Regions from separate parts of the Clostridium sp. CM036 genome, predicted to be linked through region 2. Evidence: riboswitches for the same ligand, from Rfam matches in the RefSeq annotation. Region 2 holds a riboswitch; each other region holds the start of a gene.
The links. A riboswitch is a leader RNA that binds a small molecule or an ion and turns the genes downstream of it on or off. The one in region 2 is predicted to bind S-adenosylmethionine.

Region 1: another riboswitch for S-adenosylmethionine. It lies ahead of ACWJKE_RS10700 (O-acetylhomoserine aminocarboxypropyltransferase/cysteine synthase family protein); the one in region 2 lies ahead of metK (methionine adenosyltransferase).
Region 3: another riboswitch for S-adenosylmethionine. It lies ahead of ACWJKE_RS14655 (methionine ABC transporter ATP-binding protein); the one in region 2 lies ahead of metK (methionine adenosyltransferase).

Annotation. Positions count from the first base shown of each region.
Region 1 covers NZ_CM143652.1:2,258,540-2,266,243, forward strand. The annotation lists gene ACWJKE_RS10660 (hypothetical protein) at 1-442, opposite strand, end outside; gene ACWJKE_RS10665 (hypothetical protein) at 734-925, shown strand; gene ACWJKE_RS10670 (cupin domain-containing protein) at 1,081-1,578, shown strand; gene ACWJKE_RS10675 (WD40/YVTN/BNR-like repeat-containing protein) at 1,708-2,940, opposite strand; gene ACWJKE_RS10680 (hypothetical protein) at 2,965-3,516, opposite strand; gene ACWJKE_RS10685 (undecaprenyl-diphosphate phosphatase) at 3,580-4,428, opposite strand; gene ACWJKE_RS10690 (PadR family transcriptional regulator) at 4,632-4,961, shown strand; gene ACWJKE_RS10695 (permease prefix domain 1-containing protein) at 4,963-5,931, shown strand; SAM riboswitch class I at 6,006-6,116, shown strand; SAM riboswitch class I at 6,250-6,361, shown strand; gene ACWJKE_RS10700 (O-acetylhomoserine aminocarboxypropyltransferase/cysteine synthase family protein) at 6,474-7,704, shown strand, end outside.
Region 2 covers NZ_CM143652.1:2,419,910-2,427,613, forward strand. The annotation lists gene hpf (ribosome hibernation-promoting factor, HPF/YfiA family) at 1-236, opposite strand, end outside; gene ACWJKE_RS11375 (ComF family protein) at 659-1,339, opposite strand; gene ACWJKE_RS11380 (hypothetical protein) at 1,312-2,340, opposite strand; gene recD2 (SF1B family DNA helicase RecD2) at 2,386-4,617, opposite strand; gene metK (methionine adenosyltransferase) at 4,824-5,999, opposite strand; SAM riboswitch class I at 6,085-6,187, opposite strand; tRNA gene ACWJKE_RS11395 (tRNA-Tyr) at 6,290-6,374, opposite strand; tRNA gene ACWJKE_RS11400 (tRNA-Thr) at 6,380-6,454, opposite strand; tRNA gene ACWJKE_RS11405 (tRNA-Val) at 6,487-6,562, opposite strand; tRNA gene ACWJKE_RS11410 (tRNA-Tyr) at 6,605-6,689, opposite strand; tRNA gene ACWJKE_RS11415 (tRNA-Thr) at 6,695-6,769, opposite strand; gene yyaC (spore protease YyaC) at 7,127-7,681, shown strand.
Region 3 covers NZ_CM143652.1:3,086,122-3,093,825, forward strand. The annotation lists gene ACWJKE_RS14650 (transglycosylase domain-containing protein) at 1-529, opposite strand, end outside; SAM riboswitch class I at 1,073-1,192, shown strand; SAM riboswitch class I at 1,286-1,389, shown strand; gene ACWJKE_RS14655 (methionine ABC transporter ATP-binding protein) at 1,507-2,514, shown strand; gene ACWJKE_RS14660 (methionine ABC transporter permease) at 2,504-3,148, shown strand; gene ACWJKE_RS14665 (MetQ/NlpA family ABC transporter substrate-binding protein) at 3,199-4,002, shown strand; gene ACWJKE_RS14670 (alanine/glycine:cation symporter family protein) at 4,226-5,755, shown strand; gene rbr (rubrerythrin) at 5,904-6,488, shown strand; gene ACWJKE_RS14680 (hypothetical protein) at 6,689-7,012, shown strand; gene ACWJKE_RS14685 (DUF1003 domain-containing protein) at 7,118-7,660, opposite strand.

The DNA.
Region 1 (7,704 bases), 160 kb from region 2:
AATTTTCTACCGTAGAAACAATCTCATCTGTATATGTATTACAACAAACTATAATTAGAATTACCACCATACAGAATGCCATAAAAGTATTGGTTGCTCTATAATCGTATGCCTTCCAGAAGCTAACATCCTTATATTTTGTATCTTCCATACTTTTTAACTTTTTACTGGATATTTCTTTTATACCTTTACTAAAGTCATCCTTCTCCTGACTATTTGCCATTTCTTTTATTGTTCCTATTTTTGCATCTAATTTCCCCTGTGCAATTACCTCTGCTTTTCTTGTGTCTTTAATTAACTCATATTGCTCATTTCTATGTGAGTTCTGTGTTTCCATTTCTGGTTTTATAAAAGCCATTACTCCGCAAAGTAAAATAAATATCGCCGCTACAATTATTCCAGTTTTTGATTTTAATATTTTTTTAAGTTCCCAATATATCATATTGTACCTCCTTGTATTCCTCTTCAGTAATTATTTTTTTCGGTAAGATTATAATTATGAAGTGAATCTTGCTATAGGTACATTATATAAGGTTAATCTTATCTCTTGATAACATTAACCTTAAATAAACCTTACAAATGTTTTATATTTTAAAAATAAGATAGAAAAAGGATTTTATTTAACTAGCTAAAAATATTTTGCAAATAAACAAAAGACTTTTTATAGAATTGTACTTTATATACAACTGCCGAGCCATGTGTAATGTGTTCTGGTGCAATATATTGGGGTAATGTGGGGGAAGTAGTATATGATATAAGCGAGAAAAGATTACTAGAGCTTACTGGTAATAATGATATAAATCCAACCTTTGATTTATCTTGCAGATATGTCTTTGCAAAAGGACAAAAGAATATTAATGTTGAAGGCCCTTTTGAAGAAATTGAGCAAGATGTCGTAAATGTTCATGATGATTTTTGGGATTAATTGAGTAAACAAATACAAAAACTGTATTGGAATTTTCTAATACAGTTTTTGTATTGATGCTGCTACAGTTATAATCTAAATGAAACTACCCTTGTCACTACTGACCTATTTGATTATAATTAAGTGTAATCATTTTTTTACAAAGGAGATAAATTATGCACCCATCACAATACTTTATTGACACATTAAATATGGAACCTCATCCTGAAGGTGGTTTCTACAAAAGCAGCTTTGACTCTTGTGAAAATATTAGCTCCAATGATTTAAAAACTAGCTTTGAAGGTGAAAGAATACTTTGGACTAGTATTTATTTTTTATTAAGAGATGGAGAAATTTCAAGGTTTCATAGATTGAAATCAGATGAAATGTGGTACTATCATGCAGGTTCCCCTCTTACAATATATATGATAAGTCCAGAGGGAGAACTTACTACTAAGCAACTAGGTCTTAATATAAAAAATGGAGAAACTCCACAATTCCTAGTACCTAAGAATTATATCTTTGGTTCTGCTATGAATAGTTCAGGTTACTCACTTGTTGGCTGTATGGTATCCCCCGGCTTTGACTTTAAAGATTTTGAAATATTAAAAAGAGATGTTCTTTTAAACAAGTACTCTCAACATAAGGATATAATAATTAAGCTTACAAAATAACTATTGCTTTATAATTAAAGACCATACTAGAATCAATAATTCTAGTATGGTCTCACTATTTTAATACTATTTATTTATGTTCTAAACATTTAAGCATTCTCTTAGCATAATCAATATATAACCATTTTTTTATTTTATAACCTCTCCATCATATTTCCAGTTTTTACCAAAGTCTTCACTAATAAACCTACATACCTGGCTTTTGCCTGCTCCATAGTCACCATCATCCCCTTGTCCAACATAAAGCTCACCATGACTCCCCTTAAATACAGGTGCTACTGGATCATCATATATGCCTTTAAGTTCCTCTGATATTGGCAATTCAATTGTATTCCAACTCTCTCCTCCATTAGTAGTCATATATATGCCATTATTTTTAGTTGTTATAAATCCAATTTTGCTCGTTGAAAATGAAATCCCAGTTGCAAGGCTTGATCCGTCTTTCATTAATGGACCTTTAAAGTCCCAAGTATCTCCTCCATTTTTACTAGTATAAATATCTATCATTTCAAAACTCATTGCTCTATCGCCAGCAATAATTGCATATCCAAATCCTTCATCCGTAAATCCAATGAATTGTCTTCTTATACCCATAATATCACTTTGTAAATTTACATCTTTCCACGTTTCCCCTTCGTCACTCGATATACATAAACTTCCAGTTCCATATATAAATGCCGTTTTCTTTTCGGATATATAATAACTTCCTTTATTCAAGTCATCTGATTTTGTATCTTGCTTATCTTTATCCTCTAACGGCATAAGCGCTATTGGAATTTTAGTCCAATTTACACCGCCATCATAAGTTATATACACATCATCTTTTTCTATTTTATATTTACACTTATCCGCTGTTACTACTGGCTCTATTATATTGCTATTTTTCTTTGATATACCTAATTTTTTCTTTACATCGCTGGTTTGTAAAACATCTAAAAGTTTATACTTATTACCTTCAAACTTACTTATAATTAAAGTCCAATCACAATGAATCATTCCACCATTATCTATTAAACCCCATTTACTTAGCTTGCTAAGGTCACCTTTATCATATGGCTCCACATCAAATATTGCCGATATTGCAAAAGTTCCACTATCCCCTGCAATAAGTTGACTGCTTTTATAAGTATAATAACTTATCTTTTCATTTACCTTATTCTTAGTATTAATTTTATATTGTCCTAGATATTTTTCAAGCATTGGACCTGCTATATATTGAAGTCTTGAAGTATCTTTATATTCTATAATCGGATGGTTTTTACTGTAATTGCTTTTGATATTATATATATAATATCCACCTATAATACAAAATATAACTAAAATTATTGATATACTAATTAATATCTTATTCTTTTTATTCATATCTTTCCCTACTTCCTGCACACCTTATCTTCCTAAATCCTTACCTATTTCAACTAGCTCGTATGTAAATGGTTTATCTGTAACCTTTATATGGAACCTTGTTCTAAATAAAGGTCTATTTTTACCTTCTATCATAGAATTCTTTAATAGATTTGCATCATCTTTTAAGTATCTTGTGTTAAAAGTAATTTCAATTAGAAAGTCTTTTAGATTACCTTTAATAATTTTATTACTTTCATACTGAAGCCCATCAAACTCCATTTCACTAATATTATTCTTAAGTGTATTTACCTGATATTTCTGGAATATACTACTCCCAATTGTTGAACAATCCGTTGCTGTACTCTCAATACTTGTTTTTATAAAAGGAAAGTTTATATCTATAACCTTTACTTCGTTTATTTCATTTTTTAAAATTTGGTCTTTACCTTCATCATTTACTGCCGTCTTCATATCACTTAATACATATGTAATTTTATTTTTTCCCTTTACTGTTTCATAAAGAAAAAAAGCCATAATTATAGATGCTACTATCATTATAGAGGTTATAATATTTAATACTTTATTATTTCCCATATGCTTATTCTCCTTTTACTATTTATATAAGAAAAAATACCTCTTGCTATTTATTCTCTATGATTATGCTAAAATAATAACCTTAGTTAATACTAATATTCCAAGTAAAATACCTACTACTACTCTATATATTGCAAAGACTTTCATTGGCTTCTTTTTCAAATAATCCACAAATTTTTTCATAACTATCAAAGATACTATGAAGGCTACAACAAATCCTACTATTAATGAAATCCATAATGTTTTCGTCATTACAGAATAATCAAATTCAAATAAATCTTTTCCTGTTGCCCCTATCATAGCTGGAATCGCTATGAAAAATGAAAATTCTGCTGCTATTGGTGTTGATAATCCTGCAATCCATCCGCCCATAATTGTAGAAGCACTTCTTGACATTCCTGGCCACATTGCAAGCAGTTGTAATAAACCGATCTTAAATGATTGTATAGGCGTTATGCTATCTATACTTTCTACTTTATGATCCCTGTTTCTAACTCTCCTCTCGATTATTAGTAACAATAATCCACCAACTATGAATCCTACTATAACAGCCTCTGGTGTAAACAATAGTTTTATTTTATCGTATAATACTACTCCTGCAATTCCCATTGGAATAGATGCCGTAATAACATTTATCCCAAATCTGAATCCTTTCTTTCCCTCTTTTCCTTTAGTAAATATAAACTTAAAAAATTCTATTATACTTTCGCTAATCTTCTCCCAATACAAAACAACAACTGCCATTATTGCTCCAAGTTGGATTACAACTTCAAACATCTTTACAAACTCTCCCTCAAACCCAATTGCCCATCCAATCAATATCATATGTCCTGTAGACGATACTGGGATAAATTCAGTTACCCCTTCTACTATTGCTATTATAATTGCTTTTAATAAAAATATTATGTCCATAACTCACCATTCCTTCCAATCTAATTATTACTGTATATAGTTTATCATAATAATCTATAAGGTACCATCTTCAAAACTTACAGTAATATTACATCTATGCAAATTTCAGAAAATACTTTACCTGTCGTAGTAATTGTGTTATCCTTGAATTACTACGACAGACAAAGTACTACAGATGCAGTAAAAGCAAAGGAGGATATAATTTGATAAGCAGCGATGTAATTCGAGGATATAATGATACGATTATTCTTTTTATGCTTCAAGATGGCGAATCCTACGGGTATGAAATATCAAAAAACATCAGAAAATTATCAGAGGAGAAGTATGTTATGAAAGAGACCACACTCTATTCAGCATTCAACCGTCTTGAGAAGAATGGATATATCGAATCTTTCTATAAAGACGAAACCTTTGGTAAAAGACGCACATATTATAAAATCACCCCCGTAGGTTTAACCTACTATAAAGAAAAATGTGAAGAATGGAGCTTAACAAAAGAAGTTATTAATAAATTTATTAAGGAGAGGGATTAGAATGGAAACTATAAAAAATTATTTAGATAATATGTTTAAAGTCCTACCAAGAACAAATCAGACGGTCAAATTAAAAAATGATTTATTATGGAATATGGAAGAAAAATATAACGAGAATAAGAATGATGGAAAATCAGAAAATGAGGCCATTGGTATTGTAATTTCAGAATTTGGCAATATTGACGAATTAATTGATGAACTTGGCATCGAACATATGAAAAAGGGTGCGATACTTAAAACCATTACACAAGAAGAGGCCGATAACTTTATGACTACAAAAAAAGAATCTGGCTTATTGATGGGTATAGGTGTTTTTTTATGTATTGTAGCAACGGCTATATTAATATTAATTACCACTCTCATAGATGGTGGCATTATCTGTAAAGGAATTTCAAAAGATTTCAGCGATATGTTTGGCATTATTGCACTATTCTTACTGTGTGTACCTGCTGTAGCTTTATTCATTTATTCCGGTATGAAGCTAGAAAAATACAAGTATCTAAAAAGCGGTTTTGATTTACCTCTTCATGTAAAAGTAATTGTAAATCAAAAAAATAATGCTTTTGCATCAACCCATATGATATCTGTAATAACAGGTGTGTGCATATGTGTCATATCACCAGTTGCACTTTTTGTATCATCTGCTTTTGGCGACAATGCATCTAGCTACGGAGTAGTTGTTTTACTTGTGATGATTGCTATTGCCGTTTTCCTCTTTATATATTTTGGAAATATTAAGCAGAGTTTTAGTATTCTTTTACAGATTGGTGACTTTTCAAAAGAAAAAACTGAAGATAATAAACTTATTGGTGCAGTTGCTGCTATCGTATGGCCATTAGCAATCTGTATCTTCCTTGTCAGTGGATTAGTTTTTAATCTATGGCACATTAATTGGATTATATTCCCTATCGTTGGCATTTTATTTGGTATGTTCAGTGCAGCATATAGTATTATAAAAGGGCATAATTAAAATAATTTTATCTTTTAAAAAAGTATTGACAATTGTTTTTATGAGTAATATACTAAATACTAATAACTGAATACAACTTATCCAGAGTGGCAGAGGAACTGGTCCGATGAAGCCCGACAACCAGCATTCTTATTCGAATGTAGTGGTGTCAATTCCTGCAGATTGTAAAATCTGAAAGATAAGGATGTTAGCAAATTTTATGATACAATTTTATTGTTTATTAAAGTTAACTATTGCTACTTTCCTTATAGGAAAGTAGCTTTTTTTCTTTCCCAAAAATCTAAATAAATAATGTACTAAATACTAACAACTAAATATAACTTATCCAGAGCGGCAGAGGGACTGGCCCGATGATGCCCGACAACCAGCATTTTTAAAAGAAGTGCAATGGTGTCAATTCCATCAGATTGTAAAATCTGAAAGATAAGGACGATAGCAAATTTTATGATACAATTTTATTGTTTATTAAAGTTAATCATGCTGCTTTCCTTATAGGAGAGCAGCTTTTTTTTAGAAAAATAATTATAAAAGGAGAAATTAATATGAGTGAGCGAACATTAAGTTTTGAAACATTACAGGTACATGCAGGGCAGGTTCCAGACCCTACTACAGGCTCGAGAGCAGTCCCAATTTATCAAACATCATCTTTTGTTTTTAAAAATGCAGATCATGCAGCAAATTTATTTCAATTAAAAGAAGAAGGAAATATATATTCAAGAATAATGAACCCAACTACAGACGTTTTTGAAAAAAGAGTAGCCGCTCTCGAAGGCGGAGTAGCAGGACTTGCTACAGCTTCAGGAATAGCTGCAACATTCTATGCAATACTTAATGTAGCAAATTCAGGCGATGAAATAGTAGCTGCAAGCACTCTATATGGTGGTACTTATGAACTATTTAATGTTACTCTTAGAAAACTTGGAATTAACGTAACATTTGTTGATCCAGATGATCCTGAAAATTTTAGAAAAGCTATCTCGAATAAAACAAAAGCACTTTATGCTGAAACAATGGGAAACCCAAAAATAAATGTTCTAGATATAGAGGCAGTAGCGGATATTGCTCATGAAAATAAAATACCCCTTATTATTGACAATACCTTTGCAACTCCCTTCCTTTGCCGTCCAATTGAGTATGGTGCAGATGTAATTATTCATTCAGCAACAAAGTTCATTGGAGGACATGGAACTACTATTGGTGGAATTATAGTTGATGCTGGTAAATTTGATTGGGCAGCTAGCGGTAAATTCCCTGATTTTACAACTCCGGATAAAAGCTATAATGGAATAGTATATGCTAATTTAGGTGCTCCAGCATTTGCTTTAAAAGCTAGAGTTCAACTTTTAAGAAACACCGGTGCGACGCTTAGCCCTCAAAGTGCATTTTTATTTCTTCAAGGTTTGGAATCATTATCGTTAAGAGTTGAGAGACATGTAACAAACGCTAGGAAAGTTGTTGAATTTTTGAGTAAGCATCCAAATGTTTCATGGGTAAATTATCCTGAACTTGACGGGAGCAGATACAAAGATTTAGCTAAAAAATACCTACCAAAAGGAGCAGGATCAATATTCACTTTTGGAATAAAAGGTGGCCTTGAAGCTGGAAAAAAATTTATTAATAATGTAGAATTATTTTCGCTGCTTGCAAATGTTGCAGATGCAAAATCTCTAGTAATTCACCCCTCAAGTACAACTCATGCAGAGCTTAACGCAGAGGAGCAAAAATCTGCTGGAGTTACTTCAGATTTGATAAGACTTTCAATTGGCGTTGAGG
Region 2 (7,704 bases):
TCAACTACAATATCTAATGATGTATACATATCTTCATTTTGCTCTTCTGATCTTAAAATAACTCCATTAAAAGGGATTGTAACTTCTATTGTATGTCTATTCTTACAAACGCCTAATGTTGTCTGTGCTTCCACATCTGGACTAAAATACTTATCCAATCTTGCTATTTTCTTGTCTATAATATTTTTCAAGGCTTCTGTTATCTCTATATTTCTTCCTATTACTTTGACTTTCATACTTACAGCCCCTCTCTAATATCTACATACTGCTTAATTGCTAAGCATGATATATGTTTTATATTTCAATTCTATTACTTTTAATGCTAAATAGCAACCATTAAAATCAGAATTCACATAATATTAATACAATTTAAATTATATTCGATATTTTTAGGTACCAATAAAATAAAAACTCCTAATATAATATTAGGAGTTTTTATATATTAAGTTAGTTGACCTGGTCTTTGACCCCACACTCGCCTGCTGGAGCTTTTGCTACCCAGAATTACCCTCTCACTACTAACACTCTCGTCTACTAAACGGCAGGACTAACCTCTAAGCCGCACCATGCTCGCTAAACTTTGTTTAACTTACGTGGATCGTTTCGCCTGCGACTGGCATCGACTTTCAACCACAAACCTAACTTACTACAATACGTATTATACATTACTTTTGGCTATTGTCAATATATAAATATTATTTATCCCACTTTCTTTCAGTTTGTGAGCACAATGAAACGCTGTAGCCCCAGTGGTTATAACATCATCAATGAGCAAAATATTTTTATTTTTTATAGCTTCATTTTTTTGGATCTCAAAACATTTCTCCATATTGTTCCATCTTTCTTCGCCATTGAGACCTATTTGATCTTTAGTATCCTCAGTTTTAATCAAGTTGCAAATCACTGGAATATTTAAAAATCGCGATAAATAGCTTGCCAAAAACTCGCTTTGGTTATACCCCCTATTTTTTAAAGCTTTTTTAGTCATAGGTACATAAGATATTAAGTCAAACTGTAATTCATTGCTTTTTACAAGTTGTAACATGTATTCCGCTAAGATTTCACCGCATATAAAATCGCTTTTATATTTAAGCCTAATAATTAATTCTTTTACTATATTAGAATAATAAAACACTGACCAAACAAGATATTTTTCTTCATTGCGACCTATACAAAAGCTTTGCACACAGCGCTTCAATTTTTCTCTGCATTTAGTACACAAAGCTTCACTTTCCTCACTATATCCACTACAAATCACGCACTGTTCATCGCCTGAATATATGAGCTGAACTAAACAATAAAGTATTTTTCTTATATATTTAATAATCCTCGCTCCCACGCTTTCTCATTAAATTTTCTAGCTATATTTTTAGCTTTATCCATTTGCACAGTTTCAACATTAGCTAAAAATATAGCCTCTCCCCTTTGTATACTTTCATATCTCCCAACCTTACTTGATAAATATAATAGTTGCTTATGATTATATTTATCATTATCAGCAAAATAAACTATAACATCAATTGAATGAAATTCTAAATAACTTTCTTCAAAGTCATTAGTGACTATTATCCCCTCATCTTCATTCATGAACTTTACTTTAATATTAGCATCGCTTTTTTTACTAATAAACAAAAAAATATTTTCACTTAACTTTTCTTTGAAATTACATAGATACTCAAAGACCGCTATAGTTTTTTCCTCATCTGGTGTAAATATTATTACCTTTCTATTAGATATAATTGACCAATTCAAATATTGATAAACAACCAAAGGTATATCCGTACTAAGATTTATCCTCGTAGTTATGATTCTAGGCTCTATAATCGGAATATTATTGTTTTTTAACGGAAACATTATTGGCGTGCCCTCGCTTAAAACATTCTCTACAGAATAGGCTATAGCTACACTATTTGCTTTACACATTCTTAATAACACTTTTTTTATTTGTTGCTTAGTGTATTTAGGAAAACTTCTAATATCATTATAAATAATCAAATCAAATTTTTCTTGGAGTTTTAACGCATTTTCATGATTGCATATATGTAAATACTCATTCACACTGCCATAATTCGTTTCAGGTGAATATACATATTGACCTAAATTACTAAATTTATTTATGAAGTAAATAATATCAATACTCCTCTGGTTTTCATTAGTTATATACAATATATTTTTCTTTTCATTAACATATTCAATTATAGTTTCTAACAATATATCAGAGGAATTGTAAAACATAGATACAACATCAATTCTTTTTTTGCTGTTTAAAGAACATCTTAAAATTTCTTTGCTAATCTCATCTTTTTCTTTACTAAGGTTTAATTTTGCGTAGAAAAGCATGTAAAATCTCCTTTGCAATTTAATATTTCTTCCAAACAAATCAATCTAATTTTCATCATGGCCCACATTTGCATCTACTATTTGCCTTATTCTCCAGCCCAAAGCGGAGTACCGCTCGAAACTTCTGTTGTTATCTTTCATGAAATTAACAGCTTTTATTGCTCCCACTAAAACAACCATATTCTTTGCTCTAGTTATCCCTGTATAAAGTAAATTTCTGTTCATTAAAAGTGGGGGCCCCATAAACATAGGCATAATTACAACTTCAAACTCACTACCTTGACTTTTATGTATTGTAATAGCATACGCTAAAGCTAGTTCATCTAAATATACACCTTCATATTCTACCCGTTTGTCATCATCAAAAATCACAATAACATTTTCATTATCTTCATCAATATCTTCAACATACCCTACATCACCATTAAAAATGCCCACTCCATCTTCAGCTTTTGCATTAATTTTTTTCCATTTTATAGAGTAATTATTTTTAATTTGCATAACCTTGTCGCCTACCCTAAATATAGTATTCCTATATTCCTTTTCCTTTTTATACTTAGATTTAGGGTTCAATATTTGCTGAAGCTTTCCATTTAGATTTTCTATACCCAATATCCCTTTTCTCATAGGAGAGAGTATTTGAATGTTCTTCATCTTATCCCACTCTTTGTTAAATTTTGGCAATCTGGTATTAATTAAAGCAATTATACTGTCCAAGATTTTCTCCGGCTCATTATTCTCAATAAAATAAAAATCTTTATCCTTTTTATTCAAAATAGGCATCTCGCCATTGTTAATTTTATGAGCATTCACAATAATCATACTTTCTTGTGCTTGCCTAAAAATCTCCTTAAGCTTAACTACTTTAACACATTTACTGTCAATAATATCTCTTAGTACATTACCCGGTCCGACAGATGGCAATTGGTCAACATCACCAACAATTATAAGTCGAGTTCCTACGCTGATAGCTTTTAATAAACTATTCATAAGCATTATGTCTATCATAGATGCTTCATCAATAATTAGCACATCACAATCTAAAGGCGATTCCTCACTTCTAGAGAACTGCGACCCATCATCTCTGCCTACTCCAAGTTCTAATAACCTATGTATGGTTTTGGCTTCGCGACCAGTAGCCTCTGTCATTCTTTTGGCAGCCCTTCCGGTGGGCGCAGCCATATAAACTTTCATTCCTGCTTCTTCAAATACCTCTATAATGCAATTAATTATAGTAGTTTTGCCAGTACCTGGACCTCCCGTTATTATTTCAATACTATTTTCTGCAGCACCACAAATAGCAGTCTTTTGAGACGTTGCAAATTTTATGTTTTTTTCTTCTTCGAAGTCATTAATCTTTTCTTCTATGTCTATTTCTAATTCGTCATACTTTTCTATAGATAAGGTTATAATTTTTTTAGTAATAGCTAATTCACAGTAATAGAACGGCATAGTGAAAACACAGTCTTCTTCATCAATATTTTCGACTTTCAATTTTCCCTGCAATACATTATCATAAACATTTTTTTCAATTTCTTCAGCCGTAACCCCAAGAATATTTTTAGATTCTTGGTATAATTTGTTTAACGGCATATAAGTATTTCCCATAGCGCAAAATTCATTTACCACATAATTAATTCCACTTTGTATTCTGAAAGGCGACTCTTTGTCAATGCCTAAACTTTGTGCTATCTTATCTGCAATTTTAAATCCTACTCCAGAAATGGTTTCAGTTAACACATAAGGATTATCCTGTACTACCTTTATAGAGTCTCCTCCATATTTTTTATAAATTTTCACACATTGGTTAGGTGTTACTCCATATGTTTGAAGAAATATCATTATATTTTTAACTTCTCGTTGCTTAGAATATGATTCAAAAATTAATTGAATCTTTTTTTGTCCTACACCATCAATCTCTTTTAATCTTTCAATTTCATTATCTAATATATTCATGGTGTTTTCACCAAAGTGCTGTACAATTTTTTTAGCAGTTATTGGTCCAATTCCTTGAATAACTCCTGAAGCTAAATATTTTTCTATACCTTCAAGTGAACTAGGTATTATTTCCTCACATTGTATTATTCTAAATTGCTTGCCAAATTGAGGATGAGTAACCCACTCCCCCGTTAATTTCAGGTTCTGCCCTTCACTTATATATGGCACAATGCCTACCACAGTTATCTGCTTTTTATTATCATTCAAATGAGCAATTATATATCCATTTTCTTCATTATGAAATACTACATCTTCGATTATCCCTTGTATTTCCGGCATAAAATCTCTCCTATTTATAAATTCATATAATAACATTAATAATAATATTATTAGCAATAATATTATTATTAATGTTATTATATCATATGTATTTTACATCTCTTATGTTCAGTATACCCCTATCTTAGGTTTTATCAAAATACTACTTAATAATCACATGCACTAAAAAGGGATAACAATTAATAATTGTTATCCCTTTTTTTATATTATACGTACTTTTTTATTTCATCAACCTTGTTTAGTTTTTCCCATGAAAGATCTAAATCAATTCTTCCAAAATGTCCATAGGCAGCTACTTGTTTATAAACAGGTCTTCTTAGTTCTAATTCTCTTATAATTACAGCTGGCCTTAAATCAAATACTTTTTCAACTATTTGAACTATTTTATCATCGTCAATTTTTCCTGTTCCGAAAGTTTCGACCTCTATAGATACCGGTTTAGCTACACCTATAGCATAAGCTAACTGAATTTCCAATTTATCTGAAACTCCTGCAGCAACTAAATTTTTAGCAACCCATCTTGCAGCATATGCAGCGGATCTATCAACTTTTGTTGCATCCTTTCCTGAGAATGCTCCACCTCCATGTCTTCCATATCCACCATAAGTATCTACTATTATTTTTCTTCCTGTTAAACCAGAGTCTCCTTGCGGTCCTCCAATTACAAATCTGCCTGTAGGATTTATATAATATTTAGTATTTTCATCTAATAATCCACTTGGAACTACAGGTTTTATTACATGCTCTTTTAAATCATTTTCAATTTGATCATGAGTTGCTTCTTCTGCATGTTGAGTTGAAATAACAATAGTATCTATTCTTACTGGCTTATTATCTTCATACTCTACAGTAACTTGAGTCTTTCCGTCCGGTCTTAAGTAATCTAATGTGCCATTTTTTCTTACTTCGCTTAACTTTCTTGCTAATCTGTGAGCCATAGCAATTGGTAGTGGCATGTATTCTGGTGTCTCATTAGTTGCAAATCCAAACATCATGCCTTGATCACCAGCACCTATTGCGTCAACCTTATCAATCTCGCCTGCTTTAGATTCTAATGCCTCATCTACTCCCATAGCTATATCTGTTGATTGTTCATTAATAGACGTAAGTACAGCGCATGTGCTAGCATCAAACCCGTATTTTGCTCTAGTATATCCTATGCCTTCAATGGTATTCCTAACAACCTTAGGAACATCTACATAACAACTAGTTGTTATCTCTCCCATTACTAAAACCATTCCTGTAGTAACCGCTGTTTCACAAGCAACCCTAGCATAAGGATCTTGCTCTAAAATAGCATCAAGTACAGCATCTGAAATTTGGTCACAAATTTTGTCTGGATGTCCTTCTGTAACGGATTCTGATGTAAATAATCTTTTCATTATAATTCTCCCTTCTATTCTCTAAAATTTCCCTATAAAAAAATAAAACCTCTTCCAAATATAAGAAGAGGTGATTTAATCATCTCCCTTATCTTGCAGATTATAACTGCAGGAATTGGCACCATGGTGCATTGCACCGGTTGCCGGGTTTCATAGGGCCTTTTTCCCTCCACCTCTCTTGATAAGAGTTATCAATTATTAACTTTTAATTATAATACCATATGCATTCTATGGTGTCAACAGAATCTAAACCCTGTAAAAAATAAAAAAAGACATCTATAGATGTCTTTTGGTGGAGGAGGACGGATTCGAACCATCGAAACATTACGTAACAGATTTACAGTCTGCCCCCTTTGGCCACTCGGGAACTCCTCCATATGTGGAGCTGGCAATAGGAATTGAACCTACAACCTGCTGATTACAAGTCAGCTGCTCTACCGTTGAGCCATGCCAGCATGCATTTTATTCTATTTTAAAAAGATTATTATGGTGGGAACAACAGGGTTCGAACCTGTGACCCTCTGCTTGTAAGGCAGATGCTCTCCCAGCTGAGCTATGCTCCCATAATTTATTGTAAACCATAATTTATTGTAAACCATTATAAATGGTGGAGGAGGACGGATTCGAACCATCGAAACATTACGTAACAGATTTACAGTCTGCCCCCTTTGGCCACTCGGGAACTCCTCCACTTATGGAGCTGGCAATAGGAATTGAACCTACAACCTGCTGATTACAAGTCAGCTGCTCTACCGTTGAGCCATGCCAGCATATTATGTTTTATCATTTTGCCGTTTTACCGTTTTACCGTGTCGACAAGAATTATTATACAACTTTAATTAATTAATTTCAAGTCTATTATCCTTTAATAAACGACTTCTTCTCTCCATAACTATACTATTCGCATATTTGCTTAATATTAAGCATTGATACAACTTACTATTTGCACAAATAATTTATTATATTTTTTATTTGGTTTTCCTTCATATAGTTAATATACTTATATATCATTTTTTAATTAATCATTTTTTTATTCTTTATTATAATAATACACGGGATTTATTCATATAAATTATTCATAGGAAACTAATAATTTTTCCCCAGCGCAATACAAGGAGGTATATTTCTTGAGTAAAGCTAAAACCCATTATAAAGATCCTTTAGCATACTATACACTTTCTAATTTTCTAAAAGACTATATTGACAAAAATACTTTAGTTGTTTGCATAGGTACCGATAGATGTATAGGCGATTGTCTAGGTCCTTTAGTTGGTACACTTTTAAAAAATAGTTCCTTTCCATTACCTGTATATGGCACTATAGATAATCCAATTCATGCCTTAAACATAGATAGTAAATTATCTAAAATAAATGCATTGCACCCAAATTGTACTATAATAGGTGTAGATGCTTGTTTAGGAGACATTTCAAATATTGGAGAACTCCAAGCTAGAAATTATCCAATTCATCCTGGCAAAGGTGTAGGGAAAACCCTTCCTAAGGTAGGCACTCTTTCATTAATAGGTATAGTAGATTCAAGTGATGATAGTGAATTATTTACAAATAGAAACATAAGATTGAGCTTGGTAATGGATATTGCTAATGTTTTAAGCAGATCCCTCTTGCATTCATACTATTTGCACTCCCTTACCAATGAAGAAAATAATTTGAGCCCTGTTTAACATGCTTTAATTAGTTTTAAATA
Region 3 (7,704 bases), 670 kb from region 2:
TAACAGACTCTTCCAATTTTCTCGACAAGGTTACGTCAAATGTAAGGAATACATTTCTTGCAAGTTGTTGCGTTATTGTTGAACCACCTTGTACGATAGCTCCCTTGGATTTTATATATACCCAGACAGCTCTCCTTATACCTTTATAATCTATACCACCATGTTTATAAAATCTTTGGTCTTCTATTGAAGTGACAGCTTTACCTACATAGGGATTTAAGTCTGCTTCTTTTGTGTAATAATATGTATTGGTCTTAAATTCTTTTAATAGTTTACCATTAGTATCAAAAAATTGTGTCGGTTTTCGGGTATTAAAGGAGGTTTCGTTTATGGTTTGTGCTATATTGTTAGCATCTTTTATAGTTGCCTCTATTTTAGGCCCATATTTAATATAACCATATCCTAAAGTTATCGTAGCCGATACGAAAATTATTGCAGAAAATATCAATAAACCTTTAACGATTTTTTTCCAAAGTTTCTTTTTAACCGGTGCTGTTTTTATGGGTTCTACATTTTTATTATCATCCATTAATATCTCCTCCTTTTTTTATTATACAAAAAATGTCCAGGGTTAGCCCTGAATGACCACGCTTCATACATACTGTAAAGGGGGGGCTTACTTGGTCGCCATAAGTATTTCCTGTTTTTAGTCCTATATTCAATTGTTATTACTGAATTCTAATACTAGGTCACATAAAAGAGACCTTATGGGTCTCTCTTATACTATTAAAAAAGTGCTTAGTTTATGTGTGTATAATACAATTATTTTACAATTTTGTCAATAACACTAAGTTATATGATGTGATTTCTATTGATGTTAATTATTTCTTATTGGCATTTCAAACATTAGCCATACAATGTATCCTCCTAGAACAATATAATTATTACAATATATTATAACATAAATAATGTAACATGAATATTTATGTTATATATAAAGTATGAACAAAATATATATTATGATGAAACATCATTAGACAGTTGTATGATGTTTGGAGAAGGTGTATATAAAAACTTCTTTACATAGCATTCATATAGTGATATTATAAATCTGATTTAATAAATAAGTTAATTCTCATCAAGAGAGATAGAGGGACTGGCCCGATGACATCTCGGCAACCATCAGACGTTATTGTCTGAATAGGTGCTAAATCCTGCGTTAATTTCATTGTAAATTAGCGGAAGATGAGAGAGGTGTCTTTGTAATTTTATACCTCTTTCATCATTATATAATGATGAAAGAGGTTTTTGTTTTTTTGAATAGATGTAAATAAAATTTAATAGTGTCTTATCAAGAGAGGTGGAGGGACTGGCCCTATGAACCCCGACAACCAGTATCATATTATGATACATGGTGTTAATTCCTGCAGCATTGCTGCAAGATAAGAATAAGTTTGGAAGTAGTGCCCAAGTTTATTCTTGGGCTCTATTTTTTTAGAGTGATGTTTAAAGAAAGGATCAAAAGGTAAAGATGAATTATAAGAAATGAAAAGGAGAAGGGATATCATGATTAAAGTTCGAGGTGTAAGTAAAAGTTTTTCAGGGGTTAAAGTGTTAAATGATGTTTCATTTACAGTGGAGGAGGGTGATATTTATGGTGTTATTGGTCACAGTGGAGCTGGTAAATCCACTTTACTTAGATGCTTTAATGGGCTTGAAACCTATGATACAGGTACCATTAATATAATGGAAAAAGGGGTGAAACAGCTAAGTTTGAAAGAACTTCGCGAGTTTAGGAAAAATGTAGGCATAATATTTCAAAGTTTTAATCTTATTAACAGTAAAAATGTTTTTGAAAACATAGCATTTCCACTAGAAATATGGGGAAACGATAAAAATTTTATTAAAAAAAGAGTAGATAGCTTAATAGAGTTAGTAGGACTTAAGGATAAAGCAAACACCAATGTAAAACAACTTAGCGGAGGGCAGAAGCAAAGAGTTGGAATTGCAAGAGCGCTTTCACTTAATCCGAAAATATTACTTTGTGATGAAGCTACCTCTGCACTAGATCCTAAAACTACAAAATCTATATTAGAGCTTTTAAGGGCTATCAATAACAAATTTAATATAACAATTATTGTAGTTACCCATCAGATGGAAGTGGTAAAAGAAATTTGTAATAAATTTATTCTTTTAGAAGGAGGGGAAATTAAAAGCCATGGCATTACCGATGAACTATTTATTAGGCCAACAAAGGAAATGCAAACACTTATGGGAGAGGAAGAATTACTGCCTAGCACGGGATATAACATTAAAATATTTTTTACAAAGGAAATTACCCAGAGTTGCCTTATAACATCAATTGCCAGGGAGTTAAATATTGATTTTTCAATAGTATGGGGCAGGCTTGAAAAATTTAGGGATAACGTAATGGGAAGTCTCATAATAAATGCAAGTAAAGAGAATAAGAAGAAGATATTAAATTATTTAGATGAAAAATCTATAGAGTGGGAGCTCATTAATTATTCTGTGCAGCTTGAGAAGCACAAGGGAGAGAGTATAAATGCTATTTAAAGATATTTTATTACCTGCACTAAAAGAAACTATATATATGGTAACATTATCCACGATTTTTACAGTTATTTTAGGGTTTATTTCAGCAGTAGGATTAATTATAACTGGACCTATTGGCCTAAGGCCAAACACTTTAATCTATAAAATCTTAAATTTAGTAATAAATGTACTTAGGTCTTTTCCGTTTATTATACTAATGATATCTATATTCCCTTTAACTAAGCTTATAGTTGGAACAACAATAGGTACTAATGCAGCTATAGTTCCTCTAACGCTTGGTGCAGCACCTTTTGCTGCAAGAATAATAGAATCTGCACTTTTAGAAGTGGATTATGGAATTGTTGAAGCAGCTAAGTCATTTGGTGCAAAAACCTATCAAATTATATTTAAGGTTATGTTAAAAGAGGCAATGCCGTCTATAGTTCTTGGAGTTACGTTAACAATAATAAACATTATAGGTTACTCAGCTATGGCTGGGACAATTGGTGGAGGGGGACTTGGAGATGTAGCCGTAAAATATGGTTACTATAGATTTAAGTCAGATATCATGATATACACTGTAATTATATTAATTGCAGTTGTGCAAGTAATTCAAGCCTTAGGAAATATATTGTACAGAAAAATGATTAAATAAGTTTTGAATTATAAAAATATTAAAAGAAAAATAAGAGGAGGAAATTAAAAATGAAAAAAATATTAAGCATATTATTAACAATAGTTGTGATTTTTACACTGAGTGGATGTGGAGCAAAAAAAGAGGCGGATGTAACTGAGAAAAAAATCATTAAAGTAGGTGCGTCACCAGTGCCTCATAAAGAAATATTAGAGGCTATAAAGCCGATTCTCGCAAAAGAGGGATATACTCTCGAAATAGTAGAATTTACTGACTATGTAACACCAAACACTGCACTAGCCGAGGGACAATTAGATGCTAATTTCTTTCAACATATTCCTTATTTGCAATCCTTTAGTAAGGAAAAGGGAGTGGACCTAGACTATACTGTAAAGGTTCATCTTGAACCTATGGGTGTGTACTCTAATAAATATAAAAAGCTAAGTGATTTAAAAGATGGAGCTAAAATAGCCATTCCAAGTGATCCTACAAATGGAGCAAGAGCACTTAGAGTGCTTGAGAAGGAAGGGCTATTAAAACTAAAAAGTGGAGATCTTATTTCTAAACTTGATATTACTGAAAATAAAAAGAATTTTAAAATAACTGAATTAGACGCTCCTCAGCTTCCAAGGATTTTAAAAGATGTGGATGCAGCAGTTATAAACTCAAATTTTGCAATAGAAGCCAATTTAAATCCGACAAAAGACGCACTAGCAATTGAATCAAAAGATTCGCCTTATGCAAATGTGCTTGCAGTTAGAAAAGAAGATAAAACTAAACCTCATATAGAAGCACTTTCAAAGGCATTAAATTCTCTAGAAGTTAAAAAAATTATTGAAGATAAATATAAAGGAGATATAATTCCTGCTTTCTAAAAAAAATATAAAACCATTAATCATTTTGCTTTGGGCGTAATAGTCGAAAGTAAGATGATTTTTTTATAGTAAAGCATAAAGTTTAACGACATTTTTATACTTTTATTTTTTTAAAAATTCATTTTATACCTTATTAGTGTATAATTACCGTATGCAAATAATTTTTGGAGTAATTAATTCTAAAATGCAAATAAGGATAACATTATAATATGGAGGTTTAAAAATGAGTGTATTATTTCAAGCAATAAATAATTTTTTTGATTTTATAGTTCCTATTGCGGATTTTCTATGGGAATTTCCAACTAATTTTAAGTGGTATCAAAACATCCCGGTTTTAGGTAATTTTGCCTTTGCAGTTATTTTACTTTTAGGAACAGGAATTTATCTTACATTTAAAACTGGATTTATTCAAGTTATGGCATTTAAAAAAGGAATTAAGATTCTTGCTACAAAAAAGGAAACAGATACTGGGGTTAGTTCATTAGCATCATTTTTACTAAGTTCTGCTATGCGTGTAGGTCCAGGTAATATTATGGGGGTTACAGGTGCAATATCTGTTGGCGGACCAGGGGCACTATTTTGGATGTGGGTTTCAGCTTTCTTTGGTATGTCCACGGCTTTTGTAGAATCTGTACTTGCACAGCTTTTTAAAGAGAAAAATGGCAAGGAGTTCGTAGGTGGACTTCCATTTTATGGTCAAAAGATTTTGGGCAATAAACGGTGGGTAGGTATTGTACTGTCTTCACTTTTTATAATATATGCACTGTTTGTTATCCCATCTCAAGCTTTTCATTTATTTACAAGTTTCGGTTCAATAGCTGATACTATAGCTGGAAAAACCTTTGGACGTCAATCTACAGTTTATTATGGTATAGCAATAGTCTTAATAATTACTGTTCTTTTGACTGTAATTGGAGGAATAAAAAGAGTTACTGCAGTTACAGATATACTAGTACCTATTATGGCAGTTATTTATACACTTATAGTTATTTTAATAATATTAGTTAATTTAGATAAAGTTCCGTATTTCTTTAAAGAAGTGATTGGTGGAGCATTTAAGCCCAATGCATTATTTGGTGGGGCATTTGGTGTAGCTTTAGCTCAAGGAATTAAGCGTGGGTTAATGTCCAATGAAGCTGGGCAAGGAACAATTACAATGGCGGCTGCTACAGCGGAGAATAAACATCCTGCAGAACAAGGTTTTGTACAATGTCTAGGAGTTTTTCTTGACACAATGGTAATATGTAGTATGACTGGATTTGTTATTGTTATGGCACATGTTTGGACAGGCACTGCTGGAGTTTCATGGGAAAGTATAGAAGCGTCGAAACTTACAGTTTACCTATCCTCAATCAAATACTTAGTTCCTGGTACTGCATTAGATGGAACAGTTACAATTATTGTTTCGCTATGCTATGGAATGTTTGCATTTACAACATTGCTCGGTTTAATATTGTTTGCAGAAGTCTCCGCAAATTTAATATCTAGAAATAAGAAATTTATTATGGGAATACGTTTGGTTGGTGCATTATTCTTTGTTCCATTTGGCGCATTAACAGTTCTTGCTGGTTTAGAACTTACAAATTTATGGTACATAGGTGATTTTGTAAATATTGTTTTAGTTTATGTAAATGTTCCAATTATATTAATTGGGTCTAACTATGCATTAAAAATATTGAAAAATTATAAAAAAACCGATGGAACTAAATTCAAATCAAAATCTATTGGTGTTGATACTGATGTTTGGAAATAAGGTACATACTTAGAATAAACTTAATTAATAGGTAATTTAGTAAACTTTCTTAAAATAGTATGGATTAAAAGAAGCAAAGTATACTATTTAGGGTATACTCTAATAGAGGTAATTATTTTCTTTAAGTAGAAAAACAAGGAGGCATTTTATGAAAACATTAAAGGGTACAAAAACAGCTGAAAATCTTATGAAATCATTCGCAGGTGAATCACAAGCTAGGAATAGATATACTTATTATTCATCTATAGCGAAAAAAGAGGGGTATGTACAAATAGCTAATATATTCATAGAAACAGCAGATAATGAAAAAGAACACGCTAAAAGATTTTTTAAGTTTTTAAATGAAAGTTTAAATGGAGAAGTGGTAGAAATTAATGCCACATATCCTGTAGGTCTTGGAGATACTAAAGCAAATTTATTGTCAGCAGCAAATGGAGAAAATGAAGAGTGGTCAGATCTTTACCCAGCATTTGCGAAAGTTGCGCAGGAGGAAGGCTTTGATGATATCGCGTTTGTTTTTAGAAAAATTTCTGATGTTGAAAAGCATCATGAAGAAAGATATAGAGAACTATTAAGTAATATAGAAAATAATACAGTATTTAATAAAGAAGAATCAGTTATTTGGAAATGTAGAAACTGTGGTTATATTTTTGAGGGAAAAAGTGCTCCGAAAATATGCCCAGCTTGTGTACATCCTCAAGCATATTTTGAAATATTCTCTGAAAAATATTAATAGCATTTCAAATGATGCAGTATTAAAAATGCCGTAGCAACCTTCGTGGATTCTTAATATAAAAAATAAAAACAACCCCCATTTTGATTTAATTAATTTGGGGGTTGTTCTATATCACGCTTTGACTTGGTAGTTGTAATGTATAAATATTCAGTGTAAATTATTTAACGACATATATTAATGTAGCAAGAGAAGGGAAAATGTACAGTGCATTTACGGTTCTGGGGAAAGATAAAGATAAAATATATATTTGGTTATTAAAGGAAGGTTATTTTAAAGAGGGAGATAAGCTAATCCTAGAAAGTGGAATAGCAATTCCCGTAGTTCTATATATCAAGAATGGTAAGAATGGAATTGAAATTACCAATCATAAATATCCAGAGGATGGAATTGGCTATGAGAAAGGCATGAAAAAACGGTTTGCTTATTATGTTAAAAACACAATTGGTAGTAATTACAATGAACGTGCAGACAAACTTGAAAAAATTATAAAAAATAGATCTGATGAAGATTTTAAAAATTAAAATATAACTCAAAATATGAATTCAATAGATTTAAAGTAAACACTGAACTAAACTTGTATCAACAATGCGAGTATCGCTTTCAAGAAATTTTGGGTTTTTACTCAGTTATTTTGTTTTTTGTAAACTTTCAATATATTCAAGCATTATAGATTGATTCTTAACTAACATTTTTTGATCTTCAATTAATAAATCTATTTTCTTATGCAAATCTTGAACGATCAACTCTGATTTCAGATTTATTTTATAATCATTTTTTGATTTTATTCTATCTTTATCTTCCTGTCTATTCTGACTCATCATTATTACAGGTGCTTGTATAGCGGCAGTACACGATAGTACTAGATTAAGAAGTATAAATGGAAAGGGATCAAATGAATTCTTTAAGATGATATTTAATACTATCCATATTCCTATAATTGCTAATGCTGCAATTATAAAACCCCAGCTGCCTACTGATGCGGCTATTTTATCAGCCATATTGTTTCCAAAAGTAAGAGTTTGTTTATGAGTAATCGTAGTATCTTTGGATATCTTATTTCCTATTAAGTCATGCAATAGATCTTCTTCAATATCGTTAAAAATCTCTCCTTGCTCTAATATTTCGTTTACAATTATTTCTGTATCTAAAGTATCATTTCCATTTGACATAGTAATACCCCCTTAGTTGTCTAAGTACCCCTATTTTAATAGGG